DNA from 3 places in the Paenarthrobacter sp. NPDC089307 genome. Region 1 is predicted to be linked to each of the others. Evidence: predicted binding sites of a transcription regulator. Region 1 holds the regulator's gene; each other region holds the start of a gene.

Evidence for each region. The regulator HrcA, encoded in region 1, represses chaperone genes, less so after heat shock. The targets are predictions, from matches to a motif close to TTNGCACTCGNNNNNNNCGAGTGCNAA.
Region 2: AB0N72_RS06050 (Hsp20/alpha crystallin family protein) is a predicted target of HrcA. The motif match lies at 6,468-6,494, and genes of this name have one in related genera.
Region 3: AB0N72_RS10840 (FmdB family zinc ribbon protein) is a predicted target of HrcA. The motif match lies at 9,315-9,341, and genes of this name have one in related genera.

What each region holds. Positions count from the first base shown of each region.
Region 1 is NZ_JBFBHE010000001.1:660,061-669,250, reverse strand. It holds gene lepA (translation elongation factor 4) at 77-1,930, shown strand; gene hemW (radical SAM family heme chaperone HemW) at 1,931-3,160, shown strand; gene AB0N72_RS03035 (DUF4870 domain-containing protein) at 3,168-3,581, opposite strand; gene AB0N72_RS03030 (DUF3097 domain-containing protein) at 3,713-4,564, opposite strand; gene hrcA (heat-inducible transcriptional repressor HrcA) at 4,793-5,800, shown strand; gene dnaJ (molecular chaperone DnaJ) at 5,851-6,978, shown strand; gene AB0N72_RS03015 (16S rRNA (uracil(1498)-N(3))-methyltransferase) at 6,981-7,742, shown strand; gene AB0N72_RS03010 (GerMN domain-containing protein) at 7,748-8,545, opposite strand; gene AB0N72_RS03005 (PhoH family protein) at 8,999-9,190, shown strand, end outside.
Region 2 is NZ_JBFBHE010000002.1:474,757-485,599, reverse strand. It holds gene AB0N72_RS06090 (SRPBCC family protein) at 1-354, opposite strand, end outside; gene AB0N72_RS06085 (hypothetical protein) at 425-850, opposite strand; gene AB0N72_RS06080 (hypothetical protein) at 912-1,250, shown strand; gene AB0N72_RS06075 (uridine kinase) at 1,331-2,005, shown strand; gene AB0N72_RS06070 (UDP-glucose/GDP-mannose dehydrogenase family protein) at 2,018-3,436, opposite strand; gene AB0N72_RS06065 (glycosyltransferase family 1 protein) at 3,433-4,599, opposite strand; gene AB0N72_RS06060 (hypothetical protein) at 5,451-5,834, shown strand; gene AB0N72_RS06055 (MerR family transcriptional regulator) at 5,988-6,437, opposite strand; gene AB0N72_RS06050 (Hsp20/alpha crystallin family protein) at 6,578-7,000, shown strand; gene AB0N72_RS06045 (J domain-containing protein) at 7,226-7,618, shown strand; gene AB0N72_RS06040 (hypothetical protein) at 7,615-7,992, shown strand; gene AB0N72_RS06035 (hypothetical protein) at 8,035-8,271, opposite strand; gene AB0N72_RS06030 (SPFH domain-containing protein) at 8,264-9,721, opposite strand; gene AB0N72_RS06025 (DUF6350 family protein) at 10,168-10,843, shown strand, end outside.
Region 3 is NZ_JBFBHE010000004.1:103,598-114,440, forward strand. It holds gene AB0N72_RS10805 (glycerol-3-phosphate dehydrogenase/oxidase) at 1-82, shown strand, start outside; gene AB0N72_RS10810 (PTS sugar transporter subunit IIA) at 130-618, shown strand; gene AB0N72_RS10815 (SURF1 family protein) at 690-1,577, shown strand; gene AB0N72_RS10820 (DUF3817 domain-containing protein) at 1,574-2,074, shown strand; gene guaA (glutamine-hydrolyzing GMP synthase) at 2,184-3,773, shown strand; gene AB0N72_RS10830 (DUF4011 domain-containing protein) at 3,935-8,107, shown strand; gene AB0N72_RS10835 (RcpC/CpaB family pilus assembly protein) at 8,122-8,910, opposite strand; gene AB0N72_RS10840 (FmdB family zinc ribbon protein) at 8,982-9,254, opposite strand; gene AB0N72_RS10845 (5-formyltetrahydrofolate cyclo-ligase) at 9,419-10,021, opposite strand; gene galU (UTP--glucose-1-phosphate uridylyltransferase GalU) at 10,150-10,843, shown strand, end outside.

The DNA.
Region 1 (9,190 bases):
GATGCGCGGCGTGTTCGGGCTGGCTTGTGCCCAGTTCCGGGATTTGCCGTGTGAGTGTCGACAGTAAGGATCCTGCGTGTCTCCCATGGCCCGCACCGCACCGGTGCCCGCCGCAACAGATCCGGCCATCATCCGGAACTTCTGCATCATTGCCCATATTGACCACGGTAAGTCCACCTTGGCCGACCGCATGCTGCAGTTCACCGGCGTCGTTCAGCAACGCGACATGAAGGCCCAGTATCTGGACCGCATGGACATTGAGCGTGAGCGCGGAATCACCATCAAATCCCAGGCCGTTCGCATGCCTTGGGAACTTGATGGCACCAGCTACGCCTTGAACATGATCGACACTCCGGGCCACGTTGACTTCACCTATGAGGTTTCCCGATCCCTGGCCGCCTGTGAGGGCGCGATTCTGTTGGTGGACGCCGCGCAGGGCATCGAGGCGCAAACCTTGGCCAACCTGTACTTGGCGATGGAAAACAACCTGACCATCATTCCTGTCCTGAACAAGATTGACCTGCCTGCGGCCCAACCCGAGAAGTACGCGGCCGAGCTTGCCAACCTCATCGGCGGGGACCCGGAGGACGTTCTGAAGGTTTCCGGCAAGACCGGCGTGGGTGTCGAATCGCTCCTGGACAAGATCGTCCGCGACCTGCCCGCACCCGTTGGCGATCCCGATGCTCCCGCTCGTGCAATGATTTTCGACTCCGTGTATGACACCTACCGTGGCGTGGTCACCTACGTCCGGGTGGTCGATGGCAAGCTCCATCCCCGTGAGCGCATCCAGATGATGTCTACCCGCGCAACGCACGAACTCCTGGAAATCGGGGTGAGTTCTCCGGAACCCACGCCGTCGAAGGGTTTGGGCGTCGGCGAGGTGGGTTACCTGATTACGGGCGTCAAGGACGTCCGGCAGTCCAAGGTGGGCGACACCGTCACCAACCTGGCAAAACCGGCGTCGGAATCCCTCAGTGGCTACGCCGATGCCAAGCCGATGGTCTTCTCCGGCCTGTACCCCCTGGACGGCACCGACTACCCCGTACTTCGCGATGCCCTGGAAAAGCTCATGCTCAACGACGCCGCCCTGGTGTACGAGCCTGAGACCTCCGCAGCGCTGGGCTTCGGCTTCCGTGTGGGCTTCCTGGGGCTTCTGCACCTGGAAATCACGCGTGAGCGCTTGGAGCGGGAGTACAACCTGGACCTCATCTCCACTGCTCCCAACGTGGAGTACGAGGTCACGCTGGAGGACAAGAGGGTTGTCCACGTTACCAACCCCAGCGAGTACCCCACAGGCAAGATCTCCGAGGTCCGTGAGCCGATGGTTTCCGCGACCGTTCTCGCGCCCAACGAGTTCGTCGGCGCCATCATGGAACTGTGCCAGAGCCGCCGCGGGCAGATGAAGGGCATGGACTACCTGTCCGAGGACCGCGTTGAGCTCCGGTACTGGATCCCGCTGGCGGAAATCGTGTTCGACTTCTTCGATCTCCTGAAGTCCAAGACCCGCGGTTACGCTTCGCTGGACTGGAAGGCCGACGGCGAGCAGGTTGCCGACCTCGTCAAGGTGGACATCCTGCTCCAGGGCGAACAGGTGGATGCCTTCAGCGCCATCACGCACCGCGACAAAGCTTATGCCTACGGCGTCATGATGACCGGCAAGCTCCGTGAGCTTATTCCGCGGCAGCAGTTCGAAGTTCCCATCCAGGCAGCCATCGGATCGCGCATTATCGCCCGCGAGAGCATCCGCGCTATCCGCAAGGACGTTCTGGCCAAGTGCTACGGCGGTGACATCACCCGTAAGCGCAAGCTGCTCGAGAAGCAAAAAGAGGGCAAGAAGCGCATGAAGATGGTGGGCCGCGTTGAGGTCCCCCAGGAAGCCTTCATCGCCGCGCTCACCACTGATGAATCCAAGGACAAGGCCAAGAAGTAAATGCCAAGCGTCCTACCTTTGGGCGATCCGGCACCTGCGGATGGCATCTTGCCTCCGCAGGTGCTGGACGGCGTCGAGCAGCGTAAATTCGCGCTCTACGTGCACATTCCGTTCTGTGCCGTTCGGTGCGGGTACTGCGATTTCAACACCTACACCGCGACGGAGCTTGGCGGGGGAGCGTCGCAGGATGCTTATGCGTCCACAGCCGTTTCAGAGCTGGGTTTCGCGGCCAACGCCCTTGAGGCTTCCGGCCTGCCGCCGCGCCCCCTCAGCACAGTGTTCTTCGGGGGTGGCACACCTACCCTCCTGCCGGCGGAGGACTTGGCGCAGATCCTGCGCGCCGCCGTCGGGCAATGGGGCCTTGAGCCTGGCGCCGAGGTGACAACCGAGGCGAATCCGGACTCCGTGACGCCGGAGTCTCTGCAACTGCTTGCGGACGCAGGCTTTACCCGTGTGTCGTTCGGTATGCAGTCCGCTGTTCCACACGTGTTGAAGGTCCTTGACCGGACGCACACACCCAGCCGGGTACCCCTGGTTGTGCAATGGGCGCGCGAGGCCGGTCTGGCCGTCAGCCTGGACCTCATCTACGGTACGCCCGGGGAGTCCATGGAGGACTGGGAGTTCTCACTCCAAACGGCCCTGTCCTACGGACCGGACCACATCAGCGCCTATGCGCTGATCGTGGAGGAGGGCACCAAGCTCGCTGCACAGATCAGGCGCGGACAGGTGCCGGGAATCGACGACGACGATCACGCCGCCAAGTACGAACTGGCGGACAAGATGATCTCAGCGGCGGGCCTGAACTGGTACGAGGTCAGCAACTGGTCCAGGACTCCGGAACAAGCATGCCGCCATAATCTGGCTTACTGGCGCGGGGATGACTGGTGGGGGATTGGCCCCGGTGCACACTCACATGTTGGTGGCGTTCGCTGGTGGAACGTAAAACACCCCACGGCCTACGCATCGCGGCTGGGAACCGGAGCCTCGCCTGCGGCGGGGCGTGAAACCCTCGACGCCGGCACCCGTGAAGTCGAGAGGATCATGCTGGAGGCGCGGCTGGGCACAGGCCTTGACGTGGATGCCCTGGACAAGGTTGGCCGCCACGCGATGGCGGGCCTTATTGCAGATGGACTGGTTGATCCGGTTCAGGCGTTCAAGGGACGTCTGGTTCTTACGCTGAAGGGTCGCCTGCTCGCTGATGCCGTAGTCCGCAGGATCCTGCCGGACTGAACCTGCGTTACTTGATCCAGCGCAGGTTGAACTTGTAGCGGTGCGGCTGGCCGTGGTTGACGCGGATGCCCGCCGAGACCGAGAAGCACGTCAGCGCAACCCAGATGCCAGTGGCGATCACTGCAAAAATGTTTCCTACAACTGGCAACAGGACAAGGATGTTGGCCAGCACGGCGGCGATGGTGGGAGGAAGCGTGAAGTTCAGCGCTTCCTTTGATTCCTGCGCTGTAAATGGTCCCCGGTCACGGAAGATCAAGTAGATCAAGAGTGCCGGCAAGCATCCCAGGATGCCGCCGAAGTGCGCCAATGTGGCCCACTGCCTGTCCTCACTGGCTGTCAGCGGGAGTGCGTTGGCAGGGGCGCCATGGTACTGGGGCCGGCCTGCGGCGCTGCCCGGTTCTTCAGGAGCGTTATCTGCCACGGTGTCTTCCCTTTGCTTTAAATGCTTTAAAGATGCTGCGGTGTTGCTGTCCAAGAATACCGGCCCGAGCGTCCTTCCCGGGACCAACGCCCCGGAAACACACGAGATCCTGCAGTGCCGGGCCGGCAACCCTACGGAACCGTCAGGAAGTCTATGACTTCTTCCACACGGCCCAGCAACGAGGCTTCGAGGTCCGAGTAGCTGCGCACGGCACCAATTAGCCGTTGCCAGCCCAAGCCTATGTCCTCGGCTGTTTCGTGGGGCCAACCGAAGGCTCTGAGGATCCCGGTTTTCCAGTCCGTACCGCGGGCTACTGCGGGCCACTGCTCAATGCCCAGGACCTTGGGCCGGATTGCCTGCCAAACATCAACGTATGGGTGGCCGACAATCAGGACGTTGCCTGGAGCGCCAGGGACTGTCATGGCATCGGCTGCGATACGGGATTCCTTGGAGCCTTGCACCAGGTGATCCACGAGTATGCCCAAGCGGCGGCCGGGGCCTGGGCGGAAGTCGACGATGGCGGATTTGAGGTCATCCACCCCATGGAGGGGTTCCACCACGATGCCCTCAACGCGAAGGTCATCACCCCAAACCTTCTCTACGAGTTCGGCGTCGTGTTTGCCTTCGACCCAGATGCGGCTCGCCTTGGCGACCTGGGCACGTTGGCCCTGGACCTTCACCGAGCCCGAAGCCGTCCGCCCGGCCGGGACTGCTGAAGCTGGCTGTCTGGGGGCCGGAGGCATCAACCGGATCGCCTGTCCTTCGAGGAGGAACCCGTACCCAAGCTGGAACGATTTCGTCTTTCCGCGCCTGTCCTCGAGTGACACGATGTGCATGCCACCTGTCTTCTCAACCCTCGTCACTTCGCCCACCCAGCCCGACTGGACGTCTTCGAGGACCATTCCCCGTTGAACGGGAACCTCAGGGAGCTGGCGTTTGGCCGGAGCCGTCAGATCCTGCGGGCCCCAATTATCGAAAGCCAAGGAATTCCTACCTCTGTGGTGATGTGTGAAGGGACAGGGTCAGCATTCATTAACCGGTATTTTGGCGCTGCCCTGTACGCAGTCCGCGGACAGATTCAATGCTAGCAACGCGGTAGCTCATACTAGACTTGTTAGCACTTGGGCATGTTGAGTGCTAAGTGCGGTGATCCCTCGAGGTCCCGCGGTGACCGGTCCCTTGGACCATGGCAGTCGTCAGGAGGTGGAGCAATGAGTGAGCCACGCAAGTTGGAAGTGCTGCGTGCCATCGTTGAGGATTACGTGCATTCCCGGGAGCCCGTGGGATCGAAGGCCCTTGTTGAGAGGCATCACCTCGGAGTCTCCAGTGCCACCATCCGCAATGACATGGCTGTCCTGGAAGAGGAGGGACTCATTGCCGCCCCGCATACCAGTGCGGGCCGGATTCCCACGGACAAGGGCTATCGCCTGTTCGTCGACAGGATCTCCCAGGTCAAGCCTCTGTCCGCCGCCGAGCGTCGGGCCATCCATTCGTTGCTGGAGGGCCCGGACGATGTCGATGACATTCTTGAGCGCACCGTCAGGCTCCTGTCCCAGCTGACCAACCAGGTCGCCGTCGTGCAGTACCCACACTCGAACCGTGCCTTGGTCCGCCACGCAGAATTTGTCCTGCTGGCTCCCAAGCAGGTTCTTGTGGTCCTTATCGCGGACACGGGGAGTGTCGTGCAGAAAGTCATCGATGCCGGCTCCGACGTGGGCAACGAGGCCTTGATGCTCTTGCGGTCGCGTTTCCTGGGCAGCATTGCCGGCACGCAGTTGGCCCTTCTGCCGCAGGTGCTTCCGTCCGTGGTGGCCCTCTGCCCGCCGGAGCTTCGCGGCCTGGCACAAAAGCTGGCCAACGGCTTGGAATCATTAAGTGACACCAGTCGCGAAGAGCGCATCCTCATGGCCGGTACGGCCAACCTCGCGCGTTCAAACGTGGACTTCCCGTTGAGCATCGGGCCCGTGCTCGAGGCCCTTGAGGAACAAGTTGTCATGCTCCGGTTGTTGTCGGACATGGGGGACGATCCCCGGGGCGTCACGGTCAGTATTGGCCGGGAGAATCCATATGACGGCCTGGCCGAGGCATCAGTGGTGGCCACAGGCTACGGCTCAGGTGCCAAGGTGGGAATCCTTGGACCGACCCGCATGGACTATCCCACCACTATGGCGGCAGTTCGCGCTGTGGCCCGCTACCTTTCCCGCATTCTCGGCGGCTGAACACCGGCCTGAGAAAACATCCGTAGTACAACCAGGAAGAGATACCGACTTTGAGCAGCCACTATGACGTTTTGGGAGTCTCGCCGGAAGCCACCGGGGAAGAGATCAAAAAGGCGTACCGCAAGCTGGCGCGGAAACTCCACCCGGACGTAAACCCCGGAGAGGACGTCGCGGAGCAATTCAAGGCCGTGACGCACGCATACGAAGTATTGTCAGATCCCCAAAAACGCCGTGTTTACGATGCCACAGGCAATGAAAACGGCACCGACAACGGCTTCGGTGGCGGTTACGCCGGCCAAGGCTTCGCCTTCCAGGACATTTTCGACACATTCTTTGGCGGCGGGGGTGGCCATGGTGGGCCTGCCTCCCGCGTCCGGCGTGGACAGGACGCCCTCATCAGCGTCCGGATCGACCTCAAGGATGCCGTGTTCGGCGTCAACAAGAAGCTTGAGGTGGACACGGCCGTGGTCTGCCCGACCTGTGACGGCAGCTGCTGCCGTCCCGGCACCCACCCTGAGCGCTGTGATATTTGTGGTGGCAGCGGACAGGTCCAGCGCGCAGTCCGCTCCATCCTTGGACAGGTCATGACCACCGCCCCTTGTGGTTCCTGCGAAGGTTTCGGCACCGTCATCAAGGACCCCTGCAACGAGTGCAGCGGACAGGGCCGCATCAGGAGCCGCCGTTCGCTCACCATCAAGGTTCCCGCGGGCGTCGCCACCGGCACCCGCATCCAGCTGTCCGGCCAGGGGGAGGCAGGTCCGGCAGGTGGTCCTGCCGGTGACCTGTACGTGGAGATCCGCGTCAACAACGATTCCATGTTCGTACGCGAAGGCGATGACCTGCACGCAACCCTGAGCGTGCCCATGACTGCGGCGGCGCTGGGAACCGATGTCCAGCTTGATACCTTCGACGGCTCCCAGGACATCGAAGTGAAGGCAGGCACGCAGTCCGGTGAAGTCATCACGCTTCGCGGTCTGGGTGTGACGCACCTGCGCGGGTACGGACGCGGCGACCTCAAGGTACACCTCCAGGTGGAGACTCCCACCAAGCTGGACCACGCCCAGGAAGAGCTTCTGCAACAGCTCGCCAAGCTGCGGGGTGAGCAATTCACTGAAGGCAAACTGGTGGCCAGCGGCGGCATGTTCGCCAAGCTCCGCGACAAGCTCGGTAACCTGTAGCGGTGAGCAACCCCGTTTTCTTCACGCCGGCAGGCAGCCTCAGCCACGTTGGTCCCGGTTCCCTGTTCGTCCTTGAGGGACCGGAGGCGCGGCACGCTGTGACGGTAAAACGCCTCGCCGTCGGTGAATCCGTGGATATCGCCGACGGCGCCGGCGTTCGGCTGACAGGAACGGTAGCCGACGTCGAATCCGGCACCCTGACGGTCGAGGCCTCAGAAGTCGTGGTCGAGGAACAGCCGCAGGTCCGCTTAGTGCTGGTCCAGGCGTTGGCGAAGGGCGACCGGGACGAACTGGCCATCGAAACGGCGACGGAGCTCGGAATCGACGCCGTTATTCCCTGGCAGTCAGAGCGCTCCATCGTGCGCTGGAAGGCGGACCGGGCAGCGAAGGCGCATGCGAAATGGCAGTCCGTTGTCACCGCGGCAGCCAAGCAGGCACGGCGCGCCTGGATACCCGCGGTCCGCGGCATCGTCGACTCCAATGGGTTGGGGAAAGCCGTCGCGGATGCAGACCTGGCCATCATTCTTCATGAGGACGCCAAGAACCCATTGCGGGAAGTGCTGGAGAAGTGGGAAGTTGATGGTGCTTCGCCCAGCGAGGTTCTTTTGATCGTCGGCCCGGAGGGCGGAATCTCGCCGCGGGAAGTAACGCGGCTCAGTGACGCGGGTGCGGTCACGGCTCTCTTGGGTCACCATGTCCTGCGGTCGTCGACGGCGGGACCTGCCGCCGTCGTCCTGGCCAGCGACGTCCTTGGACGTTGGTAACCGGCCTAAGCCACGCTGAACAAACGGGTGTCGGTGCTCGATTCGATGGCCTTGCCGGCATCATCAACCTCGGACACGCGCAATTCGTACTTGCCTGGCTTCAGGGTCGCGCCGAAGCTGAAAAGTCCATACTGACCGGGTTCACCCGTTGCCTTGGTCTGTCCTGTCAGCAGGCTCGATTTCTCGCCTTTGCCGTTGTCCTGGAGGATTTGCCAATTGATGGGGCGCGAGTTGTCGGTGATCCGGCCATTGAACTTGATCAAGCCGGGAGGCAGCGATACGTCCTCCTGGGGATCGATGATCCACAGTGGCGCCACCAGGGAGGCGTCGCGCGTCATGGGTTCGCCGAGTTTTACCTGCCCGAAGGCCATGTAGTCCTTATGGCCGTCCACCAGGATGACGACCTGGATCTGCTGGCCGGAGTTGATGAGCCCGGAGGACGAGGCTGCCGCCGTGGCGGTGTACACCAATTGCTGGATGGCACGCTGCGCCATTCCGGCGTCAAGGTTCGAGTTGAAGGCGTCCCGCGAAACATCAACGGTGATCACGTTTTTCCCCGAGATGGAGGTGGCCAAACTTCCCGGTTCCTGCCACGGCGTGAAGAAATCATGGTCCAGCGGCTTTTCCGCCATCATGATCTTCAGAGCCGTCGTCACAGGGTTGCCGTCGCCGGAGATGTCCCGGAATTCACGGTAGAGGTAGACCTCGTCCTTGCTGCGCCCGATCCAATAGACCGGGATCTTGGTGGAAGCCTGGGTTGTTTCCAGGGGTGCATTGCTCGCGGGGGCGTCCTGGACGGACATCGGTGGCGAACTCGTTGTCACCTGGCTGCCCCCACCACCATTGGCGATGCAACCGGTCAGCAGCAGGACAGCAAGCATCGCCGGCGCAGCGATAGCGGACCTGGTCCGCTTGCGTGCGCCAGTGCCGTTGTTCGCTGGCTTGGTGATGGCGGTTCCTGTCTTACGGTGCAGAATGCAGCCCCTGTTGGGGTGGGGTCGCTGAGGTCAGGTCGCGGGGGCTGTCGCCACCCGCTATGCCAGCTTGGCACATCGACGACGGCGTCTGGCCGGGTTTGTGCGGACCGGGACCAACTGAAACATGATTGATACCGGCTTGATGCCGAGTTGAGACTAAATGTCGGGCCGCCGCGGTGGAGTGTGTTCCGGCCCATGTTGAGGTTCATCCTGGTCCGCCCTGGCGTAGGATTGCGTCATACGATCAACCGGAGGAGAACAGGCCGTACGGCCAGCACTATGAGTGAATCTTTGAACGGACGGCTCAGGACCGGAAACGGGAACCAGCCGCCCACCGAGTTCCCGCACACATTACCGGGCACGCGCACGGAAGTTGTCACGTTCGATAACTCCGACCAGATGGTTCACTCGCTGGGCAGCCATGACGAAGCCTTGCGGTATATCGAGGAACAGTTCCAGGACGTCAACTTC
Region 2 (10,843 bases), on a different contig from region 1:
GCCGATCGCCGGCCCAACCTGGTCCGCGCCGTCCCCGGTGATCTCCATCCGGTAAACAATCCGGACGCGGCCGCCGTCGAGCTTTTCCATGCGGTGGACGGTGCGCAGCAGCAAGTCGTCGAACCGTGCCTCATCAACGAAAAGCTCTCCGGCCTCCACCTCAGCGACCCGCAGCGGGATCGGGTCTTCGCCCGGTGGCGTCATGAGGATGTTCGTGCCTGGAGCGAAAGGTCCATCGATCTCGATCCGCTCGACTCCAGGGTTCCAGTCGCCCCAATTCTCAACATCGGCCCATAGGCGCCAGATGTCCTCGGGTGCCGCGCTGGTCTGGATGCTGTGCTCGTAATCCCACATAACTGCCTCCTTGGAAAGATAATCTATGCACAGACTATCTCCGCATAGATCATCTTGTCCAGAGGAGTGATCAGCCCTTTTCGCACCCGATACCGTCGTGGTCGTTGTCCAGGCCGTAAATGTCCGAACCGATCACCGTTACTGGCCCTCGGACGTACGAGGGTCCGTTGCCCTTGCCGCTGGAGCAGTCGACATCGGAGTCAATCGGCACGCAGGCGCCGGCATAATTCGGGTCGCACCGGCCTTGGGCGGGTGCTGCGGGCGCTGCCGGTGCAACCGGGGCGGCTTTGGCTGCCGCCTGAGCTGCCGCAGCCTGATCGGCTGCGGCCTTCGCTGCCTGATCCGCCGCGGCTTGGTCTGCAGCAGCCTTGTCTGCTGCTGCCTTGGCTGCCGCGGCTTGGTCCGCTGCTGCCTTGTCGGCGGCCGCTTTGTCAGCCGCGGCCTTGGCCGAGGCTGCCCGCTCATCATTGAGCACCTTCGCAGTGGCGGAGTCCAACCACGTCAATTTTCCGGCCCGGTCCACAGCGCACACGTACGTCTCACCAGCGAGGACCTGTGTGTTTTTTTCCGCAGTGCATGGCGTTCCGGCAATCTTGCTCGGCGTTGGTTTCGGAGTCGCCGTGGGCGATGAGGACGTGGACGATGACCCCTCGCTGCTGCTCATTGAGCTTGCCTTGTTGACCGATCCCGGTGCGCATGCCGTCAGCACGATGAGCAGCGACCCGACGGCTGCGATGCCAAGTGTCCTGGACCGACGAGCGCTGCTTGGAGTGGTACCGGATGCCGATCGTTTTTCGGCGCGCGAAAATTGTTTGTTCAATGTAATGCCCCCTTGTAAATGCGCCGATGCGATGGCGCGTGGTGTGACCCTAACACCCGCCAGGAAATCCTGCTAGAAAAAGACAGGTATGACTTTTGCGGCGAAACAGCCACCCAGCTGTGCCACCATGGGGGGATGTTTGGGGAAGACACGGCCATGACGAGGAGCGAGCTCTTTGATGTGCTCGCAGCGGACCTGGAAGTGATGGGACCGGGCCGGAAACTGGTTGGTATTGACGGCGTTGACGGCAGCGGGAAATCGACCTTTGCCAGCGGATTCTCCCAAGCGCTCACGGCCATGGAAGGCCGCCCCATCGTGACAATCCACGTGGATGACTTCCTCAACCTGCAGGAAGTCCGCCATAGCAGGGGCCGGACGTCCCCCGAGGGGTTCTGGTTGGACACCTACGACTACGCGGCCTTGGAAAAGTTCGTACTCGCCCCGCTCGGAAACGGCGGAGACGGCCTCTACCGGCCAGCGGTCACCGATGCCCGCAGGAACCTCACTCTCCATGCTGAACCCTTGGAAGCTCCGGATGATGCGATAGTCCTCGTTGAGGGAATGTTCCTCCACCGCGACGGCATGGCCGGCCGCTGGGACTACTCCATCTTCCTCGACGTCCCCTTCACCGAAACCGCCCGACGCATGTCCATCAGGGACGGTGGCAGCACTGACCCGGAGCACCCCTCGATGCGCCGGTATGTCGGCGGGCAGCGGCTCTATTTTGAGCAGGCCCAGCCATGGACCCGTGCCTCGCGGGTCATCGACAACACATGCCCGGACAAGCCCCGGCTGCTGTCACTCGCCGAGGCCGCCCAGCGCCACCGCTAGCCCAAAGGCAAGCTACGCCCGCGCGTGCCGCTTTCGGTCGGTGCGGTCAATTTTGTCAGCGCGGCTCGAACGATCGGTCCGATCAGCCGCAGCATCCTCACCAACAACCGAACCTCCCGTACCCAACCCGCGGACCGTCCACCCTGCACTCCGCCAAGCCTCAGCGTCCAGGACGTTCCGAGCATCCAGCACCATCCGGCGTCGTACCAATGACCCGGCGACCGTCGGCGACAGCGAGACGTACTCGGCCCATTCGGTGAGCAGCAGCACCAGTTCGGCGCCTTCCAGGGCGCGTTTAGTGGATGCCTCGAAGCGGATTTGCGGGTAGCGGATCCAGGCGTTGTTGATGGCCTTGGGATCGGTGACGGTCACGTGGGCACCGGCGTCGGCAAGCTGCTGGGCGACATCCAGGGCGGGGGAGTCGCGGATGTCGTCGGTGTCCGGCTTGAAGGCCGCGCCCAGGATGGTCACCGTGCGCCCGGACAGGAATCCGCGGCACATTTCGCGGGCCACCTCAACGGCGCGGGAACGCTGATCCAGGTTCACCGAATCGACCAAAGCCATCCACTCATCCACGGACGGCACGTCCAGTTCCCGTGCTTGCGCGCGGAAGGATCGGATGTCCTTGGGCAGGCAGCCGCCGCCGAAACCCAACCCCGCGTGCAGGTAGCGGTTGCCGATGCGCGGGTCCAGGCCCATCGCCTCGCTGAGTTCGCTCACGTCGGCGCCCGATGCATCGCACAACTCGGCCATAGCGTTGATGAAGCTGACCTTCGTAGCCAGGAACGCGTTCGACGCCGACTTGATCAGCTCCGCAGTCGCGAAGTTGCAGATAAGCCGCGGGATCCCGGCCGCGATCAGGGGCTCATACACGGCATCCAGCGCGGCGGTGATGGGCCCACCCGCAGCGGCTCCCTTGCCACCCGGAACCCCGTACACCAGCCGGTCCGGAACCAGCGAGTCCTTCACCGCGGTGCCCTGCCGCAAAAACTCCGGGTTCCAGCCGAGGAGCACGTCCGGGCGTCTCGCCAGCACCGCGCGGAGGGTCTCCACCGTGCCTACCGGCACCGTTGATTTACCCACGACGGCGGCACCCTTCGCCAAGTGCGGCAGGAGGCTCTTCGTGGCGCCCATCAAGTAGGAGAGGTCCGCGGTGTCCGAGGTCTTGGACTGCGGGGTGCCCACGCAGAGGAAGTGCACCTGCGCGTCCTTCGCCGCAGCGAAATCAGTGGTGAAACTCAGCCTGCCCGTGGTGCGGCCATCCTTGAGGAGCTCATCCAGGCCCGGTTCGTGGAAGGGTGCCAAAGCCTTGTTCAGCTGCTCAACCTTGGAGGCATCGACGTCGATCCCCACCACGGTGTGGCCCATGGACGCCAACGTTGCGGCGTGGACTGCGCCCAGGTAGCCGCAGCCGATCACTGAGATCTTCATGAGGAGGGTCCTTTGCTTGAGGTGAATTCGCTGGGCTCTTTTTCGGTGGGAGTGCCGGCGATGACTTCGTTGTAATGGCGGACCAGCTCTGCGCTGAGCACAGGCCACGTCCGGCCCTGGACCGAAGCGGTGGCCGCCGCTGCGAACGCGCGGCGCTTGGCGTCGTCGCCCATCAGGTCCTGGACGTAGGCGCGCAGTTGGTTCAGGTTTCCCGGTTCGTAGAGCCAGCCGGTGCGGGAGTTTTCCACCAGGTCCAAGGGGCCGCCACGGCCAGTCGCGACCACCGGCACGCCCGAAGCCATGGATTCCTGGATGGTTTGGCAGAAGGTCTCAAACTCGCCGGGATGGACGAAGAGATCAAATCCCGCAACTGCTTCGGCCAGGGCATCGCCGCCCAGGAAGCCGGCGAAATGCGCCTTGGGAAGTGCGGCCTGGAGGCTTTCGCGCTGAGGGCCGTCGCCAACGATGACGAGTTTGGTGTTGGGCACGTCTGCCAGCACGGCGAGATCCTCAACCTGCTTCTCGACGGCGAGCCGGCCGACGTAGCCGATGATCCTTTGGCCGTCGGGCGCAACCTTGCTGCGCCACGCCGTCGAACGTTTTGCGGGACTGAAGCGCGCGGTATCCACACCGCGACGCCACATGTCCACGCGCAGGATGCCGCGTCCGCGCAACTGGTTCAGCGCGAAAGTGGACGGCACCAGGGTCCGGGTGGCCAGAAGGTGGATGTTGTCCACGCGGTTCCAAGCCCAGTTCTCCAGGAAGGGCACGCCATAACGGCCCGCGTAGCTGGGAACCTCGGTTTGGTAGATCGCGACCGTGGGAATGCCGAGTTGGTGGGCGGCCTGCACGGCGCGCCAGCCGAGCACGAACGGGGAGGCGAGGTGAACGACGTCGGGCGAGAAATCGGCAAGGATTCGCTTGACCCGATTCACACCACCCAACGCAACCCGCACATTCGTGTAGCCCGCCAGCGGGACCGAGGGGAGCCGATGCACATAGGCGCCCTTCTCGACGCTCGAAACATCAGTGTCCGAGGTCGACGGCGCGATCACCATCACCTCATCCCCGCGCTCCTGGAGATGCTCCAGCACCCGAAGAATCGAGTGGGTTACCCCATTCATCAGTGGCAGGAATGATTCGGCGACGATTGCGATCCTCACGCCTTCAACGGTGGTCGCGGCGGTTGGCTTATTGGGTGCTCGGGGGTGGCCTGTGGGGGAAGAGTTGGTTAACAGGTGGGGCTCTGTTTGTCCGGGGACGGCTGCAGGTCTCCTCTCCAACGGACGCGCTCAGACGGTCAGGATCTGGGGGTGTTGCCCGGCTTGCTGCCGGGGAAAATTGTCCTAGTGCTGGACGGTGACAAGTCGGACATGCTCTAGTCCTTGGACGCTGGCATAAACGCAGTAAGCAACAAGGTTTAGGTCAGTGAAAGCGCCGGCGAGGTGGCAGTGGCTGACAGCGTAACCCGGGGCCGCGACTGTGCATTCGGTGACGAACAAAATCTATGTAGGGTTCAGTGACTTCCGGGCCCGCATGGAGAAGGCCCTAAGTTCCTGCTTCTATCAGAGACCAGGAGTTGAAGTGAAGCGGGGCTGAGAAATTCTCCAGAATGAAGCAGGGGGTCTTGGCACCTTGGCCGCACAGTTGCCATCGGACGGGCATGAATGCATGTCATAGGCCCTGAAATAAACCAGCAATCCGTATGCTGAGTTTGCTCCTTCCTTAGGGGCTCATCACTCAAAAAAGGGATCCATTGAAAAGAAAAAATCTATTGCTAGCGATTGGCACTTTGGTCGTGCTCTCCGGGTGCGGCGCACCAGCGGTTGCCCCAGTCTCTGAAGAGTCGGCGTCAAATTCTGCCTCCTCGGTTGCTAGCGAGAAGGTGTCGCCCAAGCCGACACCAACTCCGACACCTACCCCAACGAAGAAGACGGCTCAGATTGGGGATGCCGCCGTTCACGGAGGGATTCAAATTACGGTGACCTCAGCTGTTTCGTCTCCGACCGTTCCCATGAACACCTCCGGCTATCGGGCCGGAAGTGGATATGAAACGTATGAAGATGTGCCTGCCCAGGGTGGTGGACGCTACATCGTCGTAAACGCAGTTGTAACGAACAATGCCAAGGCCCCGATCGATTTGACCTGCGGCTACCCGATCGACGTCAAGGTCTTCAACAGTTCCGCCCAGGTGTACAGCCCGATCCAAGACTCCTACAAAATCAAGGGAAATCCGGAGTGCAATTCTCAACTGCAGCCGGGCTTCGAGTCGCCCATGACTTGGGCTTACCTTGTGCCGGCGAAGTCATCGATCATCGGACTGGCTTTTGCGGAAGTCGATTTTTCATCGTCGTCTCGAAATGATCCAACGATAATCGGGTTCGGGTCCGGTCTATAGCACGGAAGTAGCCGTCCTATAGCTTGGAGGCCGGTCTGCTTTCGGGACCGGCCTCCAAGCTATTCGCTTAGGGTTGTCGTTTCAAGCGCCCTAATGTTTGCCGTTCGAAGACCCTGCAGGAACATCTGTTGGGAAAAGGATCGGCTCGTAATGCTATCGCTTCCCGAGCTCAGTCCCACCCCGCGCCCGCTTCAAATCCTTCCGCAGCCCCCGGTTGTCCGCCCTGAGCTCCTCGTTGTGCTCGCTCAGGCCGCGGTTGTCTTCCGTCAGCCCCCGGTTCTCCGCTTCCAGCTCGAGCACCCGCTTCACCCCGGCCAGGTTCAGTCCTTCATCAAGCAATACCCCGATGCGCCGCAGCGTTGCCAGGTCGTTTTCGCTGTAACGGCGCGTGCCGCCGTCGGTCCTGTCAGGGGTGAGCAGGCCTTTGCGCTCGTATTGCCGGATGTTCTGCTGCCCGGTGCCCACAAGTTCCGCTGCAACCGAGATCGCGTAGACACCCTGGGCGTCCCGGTCGCCGGCGAAAGCAGCGGCGCCGTCGGCAGCCGAGGCGACCAGTCCGCCGTCGTGCTCTTCAGCAGCAGTCCCGCGCTCTGCACCCGCCATCAAAACCTCCGAAAATCTTCCCAAAACCTACTTGCACCACTCTCTCACCAGTGCTATAAAAAATCTATACCAACCACCACAGATCTGGAGGTTGGTACCGACAACAGAATCAGCATCGAAATCAGAGGAGTGAGAACCAAATGCTGATGCGCACTGACCCGTTCCGCGAATTCGACAGGCTCGCCCAACAGGTTTTTGGCACAACAGCACGCCCGGCCGGAATGCCGATGGATGCATGGCAGGAGGACGGACAATTCGTTGTTGCCTTCGATCTGCCTGGCGTAAGCCCTGATTCGGTGGACCTGGACGTCGAACGCAACGTCCTGACGGTAAAGGCAGAACGCAAGTCGCCCGCGGGCGAGAACACCGAGATGATCGCCGCCGAGCGCCCACAGGGTGTCTTCAGCCGCCAACTCATCCTCGGTGACACGTTGGACACCGACGGCATCCAAGCCAACTACGACGCCGGGGTACTCACACTCCGCATCCCCGTCGCCGAGAAGGCCAAGCCGCGGCGCATCGAGATCACATCCAGTGGACAGAGGCAGGAGATCAACGCCTAAACCCGCCGTCCTGCCGGCAGACCCACCCGGGGTGGCCAGCCGGCAGGACAGAGACCGGGAACAACGGAGGCGGCCGCATCGGAATAGTTGGGCGCAGGCTTCGCGCCACGTCACAGCGCTTTTTAGTGCACATGAAAGCGACCCCCGCCCGTCGTCTCCCGATTGATGGCCCCCGGCCCAGGCCGGGGGCCATCTCCTGATCCGCAGCATGAACCGGAACCAGCAGTGAGCACGCAACCCGACCACTACGCCACCCTCCACGTCCCGCCCAACGCGACGGCCCGCGAGATCGCCCGCGCCTACCGCACGCTGCTCCGGACCCACCACCCGGATACGCGCCAAAAGGTCGACGACGGCGACACCACCTCAGCGGCCGACCTCCAGGAACTGCACGCCATCATGCAGGCGTACGTCGTTTTGTCGGACCCAGGCAAGCGGGCGGCATACGACCAGGCGCGGCGGGCGCCAGCTGGTGTGGGCGGTACACCGGTGAAGGTGCGGGTGCATAGGCAAGAACCCCGGCCCGGGTCCGACGGCGGCCAGTCACCGCTCTCCTTCGGGCCGCCCCGTTGGGAACCCTCATCCAGAAACCTGAGAACACCAAGGAGCAATCCATGAGTGCTTGGCGGCCGTACGACGACCACATCATCCCCGCGTTCTACGAGCGGTTCGAACAACGCTGGGGGAGAGGGACAGCGCCATTCCTGGATCCTGAAGTCCACGAACAACCACTGCCCCGGGCACAGTGGATCAATCCGGACACCGGGGCCGCGATCGCCGTCGTTCCAATCTGGACCGACGACCCCGAGCACCGGTCCTTCGGGGTGTTCTACCTGCCGCCCGCAGGCGATATCTGGATGCTCCGGCCCGGTCCCACCACCTTCCTGGAACCACGAGGGGGAGCGAACCAGGAGCAGGTGACGCTGCGCAACGACGCTTTCAAGAAGGCCGTCAACCATGCCAAGGAGTTTATCTACGGCCCGCAGTTGTGAGTGTTCGTTTCTCTTGAGGCGCTCTTTCCACCCCTCGGCGTCCTACTCCCGCAGGACGTCGGGGAGCTCATCAACAAACACGGTCTGCGGCGGCTCGTAATAGATCACAAGGACCTTCTCACCCACGGGAAAAGTACTTGTCTTGTCGAACGGGTGCGCAAAGAACGCACTGGTACCGCCGTGGAAGGGCAGCATGACTTCCCCGATGGTGCCCGGGGCGATGGTTCCAGTGACCCTGCCGATCTTGCCAGTGAGGCTCCGGTTGACCTCTTTATGCATCGGGCGCCTTGGACGGGGCAGGCGGCTGCTTCACGGGAGCTTGCGCCGGTGTTTCCTTGCCCCGCAACGCCGAAGCCAGTGACGGCAGGAAGCTCCCCACCTGGGACAAGATCCCGCCCACCATGCTGTTCAGACCCTCGCCGCCATTGAGCACGGTCAGCTGCCCGATTCGTGAGAACGGCTCCGCCGCTGCGGAAACAATGGCTGGCATGTTCTCCGCGATCTGTTGCGAGATGACTGCATCCTGATTGGTCTCCAACGCTTCACCACGGGCCTTAATGCCTTCAGCTTCAGCCAACGCCTTGGCCTTCACGGCCGAAGCGGCAGCGTTGCCCCGCGCCGTCGTCGCGGCGGCCTCAGCCTCACCGGTCACCCGCGTGGCTCCCGCCATGGCAGCGGCGGCACCGGCAGCCGCCTGGGCTTCCAGTTCCACCCGCCGCGCGTTCGCCTGAGCCTCGAGTTCGGTGCGCTTGGCCAGTGCTTCGGCGGCGCTGATGTCTGCCGCTTTCTTCGCCTCCGCGTCAGTGCGCTGGGCGTAGGCCCTGGCATCGGCCGGTTTGCGGATGGTGGTCTGCAGTTTCTGCTCTTCCCGGTCAGCCTCAAGCTTCGCAACTTCTGTCTCCTGGACCACCACCTGTTGGCGGGCCGTGGCGTCGGCCAGTGGTCCGGCTTGGGCAGCCTGGGCGCGGGCCTGCTCGGCATTGGCCTGTGCTGCTGACTGCTTGATCGCGGACAGGCTCTGAGCGTCTGCGATCAAGGCGGCGGCTTCCGCTTCCTTCTCCGCGGCCTCACGGTTGCGGGTAGCCTCAGCAATGCGGGCCTCCATCTTGACCTGCGCGATGTGCGGCTTGGCCAGATTTTGGATGTAACCGGTGGGATCCTGCAGGTCCTTGATCTGGAGCGAATCCACCACCAGCCCAAGCTTCTCCATCTCCACGCCACTGGCACTGCGGACCAGCGAGGCGAGCTTGTCCCGCTCGCGGATGATCTCCTCCACAGTCATGCTTCCAATGATCGAGCGCAGGTGCCCCTCGAACACGTTATAGACCTGGCTCTCCATCTTTGGCTGCTGACCCAGGAACCTGCGGGCCGCGTTGGCGATAAACGGGGGAGCATCACCAATCTTGTAAATCACTACGCCATCAACGATTACCTGGATGCCCTGGGAGGTGACGCAGGAGACTTTGAGCTCGGTCTCGTTCAACGTCAAAGCCAAGGGGCGGACCGTCTGAAGCCCGGGGATCACCAAGGCGCCCTTGCCCGTGACGATCTTGAAGTCCATCCCGTCAGTATTTTCCAGTGTTCCGCGCGTCAGCCCTGAAATGATGAGCGCCTCATTCGGCTCCGCCACTTTCCACATGGCCTTCGTGGCCAGCCAAATGAACCCGATGACCAGAACGACGCCAAGAATCACTGCGATAAGAGGAAAGAAAGCTGAGAGGTCGTCCATTGACCCTGTCCCTTCAGACGGTGTGAGCGCCGCACTTTGGTTGACCCCCAATAGGCCAAATGGTTGCTCGTGTACACAGTCTCGTTCTGCCGGAGCAGGGAAGTCCAGCACATTTGTGCGTCAGTTGTGCGGCCGTCCGTGGACCACGCGGGGAAGGAAGGAAGAGCGTCAAAAAGAAGGCTGGTGCAGCCTGGGAAAGAATCCTAAGGTGGCTGCACCAGCTGCTAGTACGACTTTCTGTTAAAAGTTGTGACACCTATCCATTGGCCGCTCCTAGTTCCCGGCTTCGATTGTTTCCGGGCCTTAAACATGGATCGGGGACGGTGGTCTGCCCCCGCAGAACACCTCCCATCTTACGGCGGCCCACAGGAAAAAGCGCTGAAAATCGCGGTATTTCAGGGGCGCCTGACGGGGGAGGGCGGTCCGTCGTGGCACGATTGATCACGATGAAACTGCGCGCTGATCAGACCGGAAACCGTGGCCTCCCCATGCCCCTTTGGCTGCAGGGCGGTTTGGAAGCGGCCCAGGCAGCGTTCATTTCAGCCATCGTGGTGGTGCTTCCGCTGGTGGGAGTGTGGGCGACGGACGGTTTCCAGGACCGCAACGTGGACTCGCTGGCACGGCTCGGTGGCCAGGCGTGGTTGCTGATCCACGGTGTTCCGCTGGAGCTCGCGCATGTCAACATTGGCACCGCCGCGCAGCCGGGATCCGGGCTGCTGTCCTTGATTCCCTTGGGCCTGACGCTCATCCCGTTTCTGCTGGCATGGCGGGCGGGCCGCCGTCTGGCCCGCGCCTCCTATACTGACCAGCTGTGGCAGGCGTTCTTCGGCGCATTCCTTGTATATGCGGCCTTCGGCGCAGCTACGGGTTTTGTGTGCCGCACGACCGAAGTTGTCATCAATCTGTGGCTGGCCATGGCCATTCCCTTGATCTCGTTCGGCCTGGGTTTGGTTGTGGGCGCCCGACGCGAGGCCGGTTCCTGGAGCCGCCTGATCGGCGTGGACGCCGTGGCCTGGCTCGCCAAGACCAGCCAGCATTCACGGTGGGCGGGCTCATACGTGGGCTCTGCATTGAAAGCTGGTTTCGTGGCAGCGATGGCCGCCGTCTGCATGGCTGCTGTCC
Region 3 (10,843 bases), on a different contig from region 1:
GCGACTCAGCCAGCAGCAACCCGATGACGAATCGGCAGACGCCGCGCGCATGGGAGTGGAAGACATCGTTCCCCTCCGCTGACCGGCTCAGGGAATTGAGGCCGGAGGGCCACATGGAGGGAACACGACTTGGCTGAACCACTGGACAGATACGACGCGGAACTGACCACCCCGGACATGGTCATCCTTGAGCTTGTTGCCGAGGACAAGATCGACGCCGCAGCACAGTTGGCTCACAAACTCCATGAGGCCGGCCGGATCTCAGACCTGGACGGGTTCCTCGAGCAGGTGCATTCCCGCGAACACCAGCTGGCTACCGGCCTTCCCGGAGGGATCGGCCTTCCCCACGCCCGCAGTGAATTCGTGGACAGGATTTCCATTGCCGTGGGCGTCACAAAGTTTGGCCACGCGTTGGACTTTGGGGCGGCCGACGGCCCGGCAACCCTGATCCTGCTCATCGCGACGCCGGCCAGTTCCTTTTCGGACCACCTTGAGGTTCTGGCCACTTTGGCGCGCTCGCTTTCCAAGGAATCGTTCAGGGAATCCCTGCGCCGGGCTCATGATCCCGAAGTGATTTCCGAACTCATCAACTCCAGCCTGGTCTTCTTCGACCACTAAGGACGGGTTCCCGCCCGCGGCGGCGTGAGGCCGTTTCGTTGTTCTACAGCCGGACGAAGTACGGTTAAGGGGTGTTGAAAACCGCTCTGAAACCCCGCTGGATCGCAGGACTGGTCTTTGCGCTTCTGTTGTCCGGGGTTTTTGTGCTGCTCAGTCAATGGCAGCTCAGCCGGTCTACCCAGCACGAGGCCCCGCCGCCGTCCACCACTGAAGAAGTCAAGCCCCTGGTGGACGTCCTGAAGCCCGGCCAATTCTTTCCCGGCTCGGTGTCCGACCAGATGGTCACTGCCACCGGAACCTACGATCCCGCCAAGCAGGTGCTGGTCGAGGGCCGGCTGTTGAACAACCAAAAGGGATTCTGGATCGTCTCGGCTTTCGCGGTCAACGACGCTCCCGCCCTGAAAGGCGTCGCCGCCTCGCCCCGGACGTGGATTCCAGTAGCCCGCGGCTGGGTGGCCGATGCCGCCCAAGCCGGGCCGCCGCCGTCGGGCACTGTGACGCTGACCGGTCGCCTCATCCCATCCGAAGCGCCCGTACCAAATGTCGACGCCGGTCCGGACCGTGCGTCGGCGGTTTCCTCCGCGGAACTCATCAACAAGTGGGAAGTTTCAAGCTACCCCGGCTTCATCGCCGCCACTTCTGAAGTTGCAGGCGGAGCGACGATACCGCTGGACGCGAACGTGAAGGCCCTCAACATCCCGCCGCAGCCACCGGCAGAACAGGTCAATTGGCTGAACCTGTTCTACGCCGTGGAATGGGTGGTGTTCGCCGGGTTCTCCGTCTTCATCTGGTGGCGGCTGGTCCGCGACGACTATCGCCGGGACCTCGAAGAAGACGAAGACGACGAGTACGACGAAGACGACGACTACGACGACGCAGCAGTCCAGGACGGGCCCGACGCCGTCCCGGCAACCAACGAAGCTACAAGCCCCGATCCAGAACATAAGGTGCAGCAATGATTGAGCCCAAACCTGCCATCCAGCCTGAGCAGTCAGGACCGAAGCCGAAGAAGCGGCGTTTCGGCGGGACGGAAGCGCAAATCCGTTCGGCCCTGAAGTTCTACAAAGTCATGGCCTACCTCACGGGCGCCATGTTGCTCCTGCTTTGTGCCGAACTGATCGCTCGGTACGTTTTCGGCGTCTCGCTCTTCGCCGGTGGCACCAATGCCGCAACCGGCCAGCCGTTCGGCTTTGGCTTTGCCGAGTCCGAGCCCAAGGGCGTGATCGGTGGATTCAACATTTCCACCACTGTGCTGATCGTGCACGGTTGGATGTACGTGGTCTACCTCGTCTCCAACTTTCGTCTGTGGTCATTGATGCGCTGGCCGTTTTCCAAGATGGTGCTGCTGGCGCTTGGCGGCGTGATTCCGCTGCTGTCCTTCATCGTTGAGAAGAAGTTCCATGCTGAAGTCGAAGCGGAACTGGCTGCCAACCCGCAGGCGTCCAAGCGCTACTGACAGGCACTGGGCCTTTTCGGTGTGAGATGCCTAACGACCGGGCCGGTTTTGGCCCTTGGCCGCCTTCGCCAACGTGCGCGGGGGCGGTCCGGCAAAGTAGTCTTGGTTGGTGACTACTCCCACCGCACCCCAGACTTCCCAAAAGCCGGTGCTGGTTGTTGACTACGGTGCCCAGTACGCGCAGCTGATTGCCCGCCGCGTCCGTGAAGCAAACGTGTATTCGGAAATTGTTCCGCACACCTTCACCACCGAGCAGCTTCTGGCCAAAGACCCGGCAGCCATCATCCTTTCCGGCGGACCGTCCAGCGTTTACGCAGAGGGCGCACCGTTCGTAGGCGCCGACCTCTTTGAGGCCGGGGTTCCTGTTTTCGGCATCTGCTACGGGTTCCAGGCCATGGCGAACGCCCTGGGTGGCAAGGTGGCCCAGACCGGCTTGCGGGAGTACGGCGCCACCGAAGCGCTGCTCGTGGGGGATGCACGTTCCATCCTCGACGGCGTCCCGGCATCCCAGAACACTTGGATGAGCCACGGCGACTCCGTCCACGAGGCACCCGAGGGCTTCGAGGTACTGGCAACGACGGCGGGAGCCCCGGTAGCTGCCTTCGCCAACGATGAGAAGCGCCTCTACGGTGTGCAGTGGCACCCGGAGGTAAAGCACTCTGTCCTGGGCCAGCACGTCCTGGAGAACTTCCTGTTCAAGGGCGCGGGCCTGAGCCCCAACTGGACCACGGGCAACATCCTCGAAGAGCAGGTGGAGCGTATCCGCCAGCAGATTGGTGACTCCAAGGTCATCTGCGGCCTTTCCGGCGGCGTGGACTCGGCTGTCGCTGCAGCCCTTGTCCAGCGCGCCGTAGGCGACCAGCTCACCTGTGTCTTCGTCGACCACGGCCTGCTTCGTGAAGGCGAGGCCGAGCAGGTCGAACGTGACTTCGTGGCAGCCACCGGTGTCAACCTGTACGTTGCCAACGAGCAGGAGCGCTTCCAGTCTGCCCTTGCCGGCGTCAGCGATCCTGAGACCAAGCGCAAGATCATCGGCCGCGAATTCATCCGTGCCTTCGAAGAAGCGGAGCGGGCCATCATCGCCCAAGCCGCCGCCGAAGGCGAAAAGATCAAGTTCCTGGTCCAAGGCACGCTGTACCCGGACGTCGTCGAATCAGGCGGCGGGGAGGGCGCAGCAAACATCAAGAGCCACCATAACGTCGGTGGGCTCCCGGAGGACCTGCAGTTTGAGCTTGTGGAGCCGCTGCGTGCCCTCTTCAAGGACGAGGTCCGTGCCGTTGGTGCGCAACTCGGCCTGCCCCAGGAAATCGTTGGCCGCCAGCCGTTCCCGGGTCCCGGACTGGGTATCCGGATCGTGGGCGAAGTGACCAAGGAACGTCTTGACCTGCTCCGTAAGGCCGATGCCATCGCCCGTGCTGAGCTCACGGCCGCCGGGCTCGACAACGACGTTTGGCAGATGCCCGTAGTCCTCCTGGCCGACGTCCGCAGCGTAGGCGTCCAGGGTGATGGCCGTACCTACGGGCATCCCATCGTCCTGCGTCCGGTTTCTTCGGAAGACGCCATGACCGCGGACTGGTCACGTCTGCCCTACGACCTCCTGGCTCGGATTTCAAACCGCATCACCAACGAGGTCGATGGCGTGAACCGCGTGGTGCTGGACGTCACCAGCAAGCCACCGGGAACCATCGAGTGGGAATAGCATTCTGAGTGGCCGGCTTCCTTCGGGAGGCCGGCCACTGTGCTTTTCCCGAAGCTCCGACGCGGCCCGCGATCGGCAGGAAGCTGTGAAAACGGGCCAATTTCGCGTCGGAACAGCGTTGCGGAGGGGGCTGGCCGTAGATTCCCGCTACCCTCGAAAGTATGCCGGTATGGTCCAAGGCTGCTAAAGCTAGTACAGAAAAGAAGGCAGAAGTTGTGTCAGTAGGTCAAGGCCAGGAAGAGGGCTCCGAAGAGCTCCGCAAATGGCTGTCTGGTCTCAAACCCGTCACCGGGGCAGACACTATGCTGCGTTTCGTCAAGACGCCCGAAGGCGCCATTGACCTCAGCAACGCGCACCCGTCGGGCCTCGCACAGCTGCTGGCGGGGCGTAGGACCAGGTTGTCCACGCTTATCCGCGACAGGCAGCAATATCTGGTGGCGGCGCGGGCTGCGCGCAACATACGGTCCAAAATTTTCGAGCTCAGCAATGATCGCGGCATCGAAGCCGGGTACCTGTCCGCCGGAACGGTCGTGTGGACCTCAGCCGTAGGTGGCAAACCGCAGCGTGTCTCCGCGCCCGTGATGCTCACATCCATCGTCCTGACTGTCCGGCCGGGCGAGGACGACTTCGAACTCCAGCTCACTGAGCAGGCGCGCATGAACCCCGCGTTGGTACGTCATCTCAAGACGGTCCACGGCATCGTCTTCGACGTCAACGCGGTGGCCCGGATGGCCTACAACACCGCACGCCTGGATCCCCAACCGGTCCTGGACCGCCTGTCCACCCTGGTTCAGCCCATTCACGGCGCCGAGGTTGAGTTCAACCTCCTGGTCACCACTTTGGCTGATCTCTCGGGCAACCTGGACGATCCTTGGATCAACCTGAACAACCCCACGGTGGCGGCCCTGGCCACTGCCGCCAACGGCGGTGACATTGAACCGGAACCGATCAAGGCCGGCCGGTTCCCCAGCCTGGACCTCCGTGATCCGGCCGATGAACTGCTCCTGCTCGACGCCGACACTGACCAGCAGTACGTGGTGGACGCCGTACGCGCCGGAGACTCGCTTGTTGTCAGCACGCCTCCGGGCAGCGGGCAGACGCAGACTGCCATCAATGCCATTGGTGCTCTGGTGTGCGAAGGAAAATCAGTCCTGGTGGTGGGGGACAGGCAGTCCAGCCTGGCTGGATTGTCCGCGCACTTGGAATCGCTGGGCCTTGATTCGCTTCTCTTCCGCCCCGGCAATGGAACCACGCCGCAGCAGCTCAAGGGCCAGCTGGTCCGGGCCATCATGCGTAACGAGAAAGCCCTCGAGCCGCAGCTGGGCAACCTCCACCAGACGTTGATCGGGCATCGGCACGCCCTCATGGACCATGTGGCCTCGCTGCATAACGTTCGTGAACGGTGGGGTTGCTCGCCGTACCAGGCCATGCAGTCGCTCGCTGAACTGACCTCCATCCACCCTTCGCCCTCCACCACCGTGCGCCTGAAGCGCAGCGTGCTGGACAACATCAAGGACCGCGAGGAACTGGCGGCCAGGCTTCGTCGCGCCGCGGAACTTGGCAGTTTCAGCCGGGCTTCAACCACCAGCCCCTGGTACGGTGCCCGCTTGGTCACCCGCAAGGAAACCGAGGAAGCGCAGCAGCTTGCCCGGTTGGCGGCGGAGAAACTCCCGGTGCTGCGTGACCGCATGAAGCAGGTGTCCGATCACGCCGAGATCCGTTTGGGCGACACCTTCACGGAGTGGGGTGCCCAGCTCGAACTGTTGATCGCCGTGCGGGAGAGCCTGGATAAGTTCACGCCTGACATCTTTGACCGTCCGGTACACGATCTCATCTCCGCGACGGCCAGTTCGGCGTGGCGCCGCGAGCGGAACATCGAGATGCCTTCCATGCAGCGATCCAGGCTGCGGCGTGTGGCCAAGGAGTATGTGCGGCCGGGCGTCCATATCGCCGACCTCCACAGCTCCCTGGTCCTGGTCCAGGAACAGCGCGCGTTGTGGGCCGGTTACGCCACCACCCAGCGGCATCCCGCAGTTCCTTCGGGCCTGGCCGACCTTGGCGCCCTCTACCGTGAACTCGATACGGAACTCCGGCGGCTCGGTGAGGCGCTCAAGCACACATCGGCCGGTGGCTCGCTTCACGGCACGCCGTACACGGAGCTCATGGAGCGCCTCGAACGGCTTGTGGCAGACACCGCCACGCTTGAAACCCTGCCGGAACGCACGCTCCTGATCGAGGAGATGCGCGAGCACGGCCTCGGGGAGCTCTTGGCGGACCTTGCCGAGCGGGAAGTCCCGGCGTCGTCTGTGGCCGCCGAACTGGACCTCGCCTGGTGGCAGTCCGCGTTGGAGGCCATGATCAGCGGTGATGACTATCTCGCCATGTCCGACGGCGACTCGCTGCGCCGCCTGGAAGCTGAGTTCCGGCTCGCCGACCAGGCCCACATCGCCAGCGGCGCAGCACGGCTCCGGTGGCAGCTGGCCCAGAGATGGCGGCAGGGCCTTCTCGACCACCCGCGCCAGGCGGAGTTGTTGCGTGCCTTGCTGAAGGACGGCCGGGTAACGTTGCCTGCCCTGAGTGCCCAAGCCCCGGATCTGGTGCCGCTGCTGGTGCCCGTATGGTCCGTCAGCCCGTACCTGCTGACCGGCGTCCTGCCTGCAGAGCAGAAGTTTGACGCCGTCGTGGTCATCGACGCCGAGTCCACCTCCTTGCAGGCAGTCCTTCCTGCGATTGCCCGCGCGCAACAGGTGGTTGCGTTCGGCGACGCGAAGATTGCCAATGCCCGCACCTTCAGCGTGGCCGTCGAACCGCCGGTTGCCGGGGTCGCAGGCCATGAGACCGTGGAAAGCGCCTACAAAGCCTTGGCCAGGGTCCTTCCCTCGTGGCAGCTGAACTGGGTGTACCGCGCAGTGGACGAAGACTTGATCCTGCAGCTGAGCAAGAATTATTACGACGGCGGTCTGAAGCGGTTGCCTGACGGAAACTCGGTCACGGGGCTGGACCGTTCGATCCTTGTTGAGTACATTCCCGACGGCACCGGACTTCCCGGAGCCGATCATGAGGGAGTCGAATCGGTCACTGCCGAGGTTAACCGCGTGGTGGACCTCGTCTTCGAACACGCCACGCTGCGTCCGCGCACCAGCCTGGCGGTGGTGACGGCCAGCCTGCGCCACGCTGCCAGGATCGGCGAGGCCATCAGGCTGCAACTGCCCAACCATCCTTTGCTGTCGTCCTTCTTTGCTGCCGGCCCAGAGTCCTTCCGCGTAGTGGATCTTGAGCGTGCGCAGGGCCTCGTGCGGGACCATGTGATCTTCTCCCTCGGTTACGGACGCACGCCCCACGGCCGGGCTCTGCACTCCTTTGGCCCGCTGTCCACTGAAGGCGGGCGTAACCGCTTTGCCTTGGCGATGACCAGGGCACGGCGCTCCATGCATGTCCTGAGCTGCTTCCGGCCCGAGGACCTTGACCTTGATCGACTGGCGCACGGAGCTGTGGACTTCTACGAGTTGTTGGACCGGGAACTCTCTGGCAACAGCAACCTTGGAACCCCGGCTTCCCGTGCCGTTGCCAGCGAGCAGGCGCTTGGCGAGGACCCGTTGGTGGCTGATCTCGGTGAGCGACTGCGTGCCCGTGGTGCCCGTGTCTGGCACCTCTACGATGGCGTCCTGGACATTGCCGCGGCAGCGGATCCGGTTCACACCATCGGCCGTGAAGGCGCTGAGATTCCCACGCCTGTGGCCATCGAATCCGATGGCACGGAACGCTATCGGCGCATGAGTGTCCGCGAACGCAGCCGCTTGCGCCCACAACTGCTGGAGCGCATGGGGTGGCGCTATATGTCGCTGTGGACGATCGAGGTCTTCACTGACCCGTCCTCTTGTGCAGACCGCATTGGCTCCTACCTGGGGTTGGAAAACCACATCCCGAAGTCCACGGGCTCGCCGCAGCATGGCTTCCTGGACATGGATGTTGAACAATTGAACCTGGAGAAAGCGCAACCAGTGTTTAACCGCCCATCCGCCACGGAACCGGCTCACCAGGCCGGGGAGGACGCCGATACCGCGCGGGACCAGGCCGGGAACAGGAAAGAAGCACCAATGACGGAACAAGGAAACGGCTCCACCGACGCCCCTGGGGCGGACGCTGTGGACGCAGTCGAATCCGGCGACGCTGCGGCGGAGGAAAAGACCACCGAAGCGGCCACTGCCAAGCACAGCTCCGGCGGGATCCTCCCCACGAAAGCCGCTGAGGACGATCCCCGCAGATGGGGCGACGAGGGCGGCTACGACCACGAACAGTGGTTGAAGGAGCAGAAGCCTCCGCACTGGGGCTAACTGCTTGAGAAGCTTCATGGGCTGACCAAAACAAAGAAAAGCTTGCCTTGCGTGGATGCGCCGGCAAGCTTTTCTGCTTGTTGGGGGCTGGCAGCCACCACAACCAGCCCTTCGGTGTCACTGGTGCCGAGCCATTCGCCGGCCTTGCCGCCCTGCGCGGAAGTCCAGAGGACAGGGACGGGGCCTGCCAGCACCTGGCTTTGGCGGGACTCGTCGTAGGATCCCGCAGCTGTGAGGACAACGGTCACCAGTTGGCCGGGCGACAGCAGCTGGATGGAGGATGGATCGGCCATGCGAAGGGGAACAGCAGCAGAACCGGCAGGAGCGCCCACCAGGAGCCCGGGGCCCAGGAGATCCGAATCCATGGGCGTTTGCCCCTTGTTCAGCGGTGAAGCCAATTGGCGCCCCGCAAGCGCCCCAACGTCGTTCAATGCGGCGGGTATGGCCAACTCGGGAGCAACTGCCACGGTACTGAAGTCGGACTCTTTCAGGCTGGTACCGGCGGGCAGATCGCGCGCTGCGACAACCACGCTGACACGTTCCACGGACGCCGGGGTCAGTTGCTGGACCGCCAGTCCTGCCGCGACGCAGAGCAGCAGCGCAACAAAGAGCCGCCGGTTACGGGAAATCCATGCTCCGGGTGTTCTGCGTTGCAGCCCGCCGCGGGAAGCAGCCCGGGACAAGCCCAGGGGAGTGCGGCCACGGGACGGCGGGTGGTGCGGCTGCCTGAGTGGCCGGGGGAATTCGTTGCCGGCTGACCGCTCGGCATGTGCGAGGAGGGCGCTACGGGAGGAATGTGACATTCAGTCACGGTAGCCAGCGTGCCCGGCCGCCTAACAGGGGCCGGGCCGCCTATGTGGAAAAAGCTGCGGGCCTAGCTTGCCGCTGCGGCCGCGGGTGCTGGCGTGGCCGAAGGCGCCGGTGCGGCCGGTGCTGCTGCAGGAGCAGCGGATACTGTGCTTCCCTTGGCATCGCGGGAGTCGGTGCGGTAAAAACCCGAACCCTTAAAGACGACGCCCACGCTGTTGAACTTCTTGCGCAGGGTGCCCTGGCACTCCGGGCACTCTGTCAGGGAGCTGTCTGAGAAGGACTGGACGATGTCGAAGGCATGGTCACAGTCTTTGCAGGCATATGCGTATGTGGGCACTGAGTTCCTCCTTTAGGACAAAGTTCAGGTCCTGTTCCGCTGCAGCGGATCATTTCCGCATTAGCAGTCCCAGGGCCTGAGTGCCAATTCTATCACCCGTCCACGCGGCTGATGCCAGTACTTGTGCCGGAACTCACCAGCTGGCGCAAGCTTTCAAGAGACGATTACGCATCCCCAAGCCGCACCACGCCGGAGGGCGTGAGTACTTCCCGCACGGGGCGGTCAAAAGCCTCGGCGGGTATGGAGCCCGAAGGCAACAGATCGTCGTCGTACACTACCGCGATGGTGGGCGGCCGCTGGCCGGAAGCATCAAGGCCCTGGAGGAGCCGGTCGTAATAGCCGCCGCCCTGGCCAATCCTGTTCCCGTCCCGGTCCACAGCGGTGGCCGGCATGAAGATGCCTGCCGTGGAGGCAACCACCGTACTGTCCAGCCGCTCTCCCAAAGGCTCGTCTATGGGGGCATAAGCGGACCGGACGAAGACCGTGGACGGGGTCCAGTACACCCAGCTCAACTGCCGGTCCGGCTCGCACACTGGAAGCAGGACTTCATGGCCGTCGTCGTGGAGCGCCTTAAGGAGCGGCATGGTGGGCGGCTCGAACGACACGCCGACGTAGACCGCGAACGCGGACGGTTCGCCGGAAGCTGCCGACTTCGCCCATGCGCTTCCGTGCCGGGCGATATCCCCGCCCGCTGCTGCGATCTGCTCGGGAGTCAGACCCCTTCTGTACAGTCGCCGGCTGCGGCGGATGTCTTCTTTCGATGCCATCTGTGTCCCATTCTGAGGTTTGTCCGGTCTGGCGGAATTGTTTCCTGGTGTTGAGCGTGCAGGAAAATGTGAGGCCTGCGCGGCGGGGGGTTTAGCTGATGATCTGTTCCTTCCGTTACATTAGTCCGGTGACTCTCGATAACAACGCTGTCCGTAAGGCTGTCATCCCCGCAGCGGGTCTTGGTACCCGGTTCCTTCCCGCCACCAAGGCGATGCCGAAGGAAATGCTGCCTGTGGTCGACAAGCCCGCCATCCAGTACGTCGTCGAAGAAGCGGTCAAGGTGGGCCTGCACGACGTCCTCATGATTACAGGACGCAGCAAGCGCGCCCTGGAAGACCACTTTGACCGTGTGCCGGCGCTTGAAGCAACCCTGGCTGAAAAGGGCGACACCGCCAAGCTGGAAGCAATTCAATCCGCCACCAACCTCGGCGACATCCACTACGTCCGTCAGGGTGACCCGAACGGCCTCGGCCACGCGGTCTTGCGTGCAAAGCAGCACGTGGGCCACGAGCCCTTCGCCGTCCTCCTGGGTGATGACCTTATCGACGCCCGTGACGACCTCCTCAGCGAAATGATCGCTGTCCAGCAGAAGACCGGCGGCTCCGTCGTTGCTTTGATCGAGGTGGAGCCTTCCAAGATCAGCGCTTACGGCTGCGCCGACGTCGAAGACATCGGCGAAGACGGATACGTACGCATCAAGCAGCTGGTGGAGAAGCCGTCCCCCGAAGAGGCGCCGTCCAACCTTGCCGTCATTGGCCGGTACGTGCTGCACCCGGCCGTCTTTGAAGTCCTGGAGCAGACCGGACCCGGCCGCGGTGGGG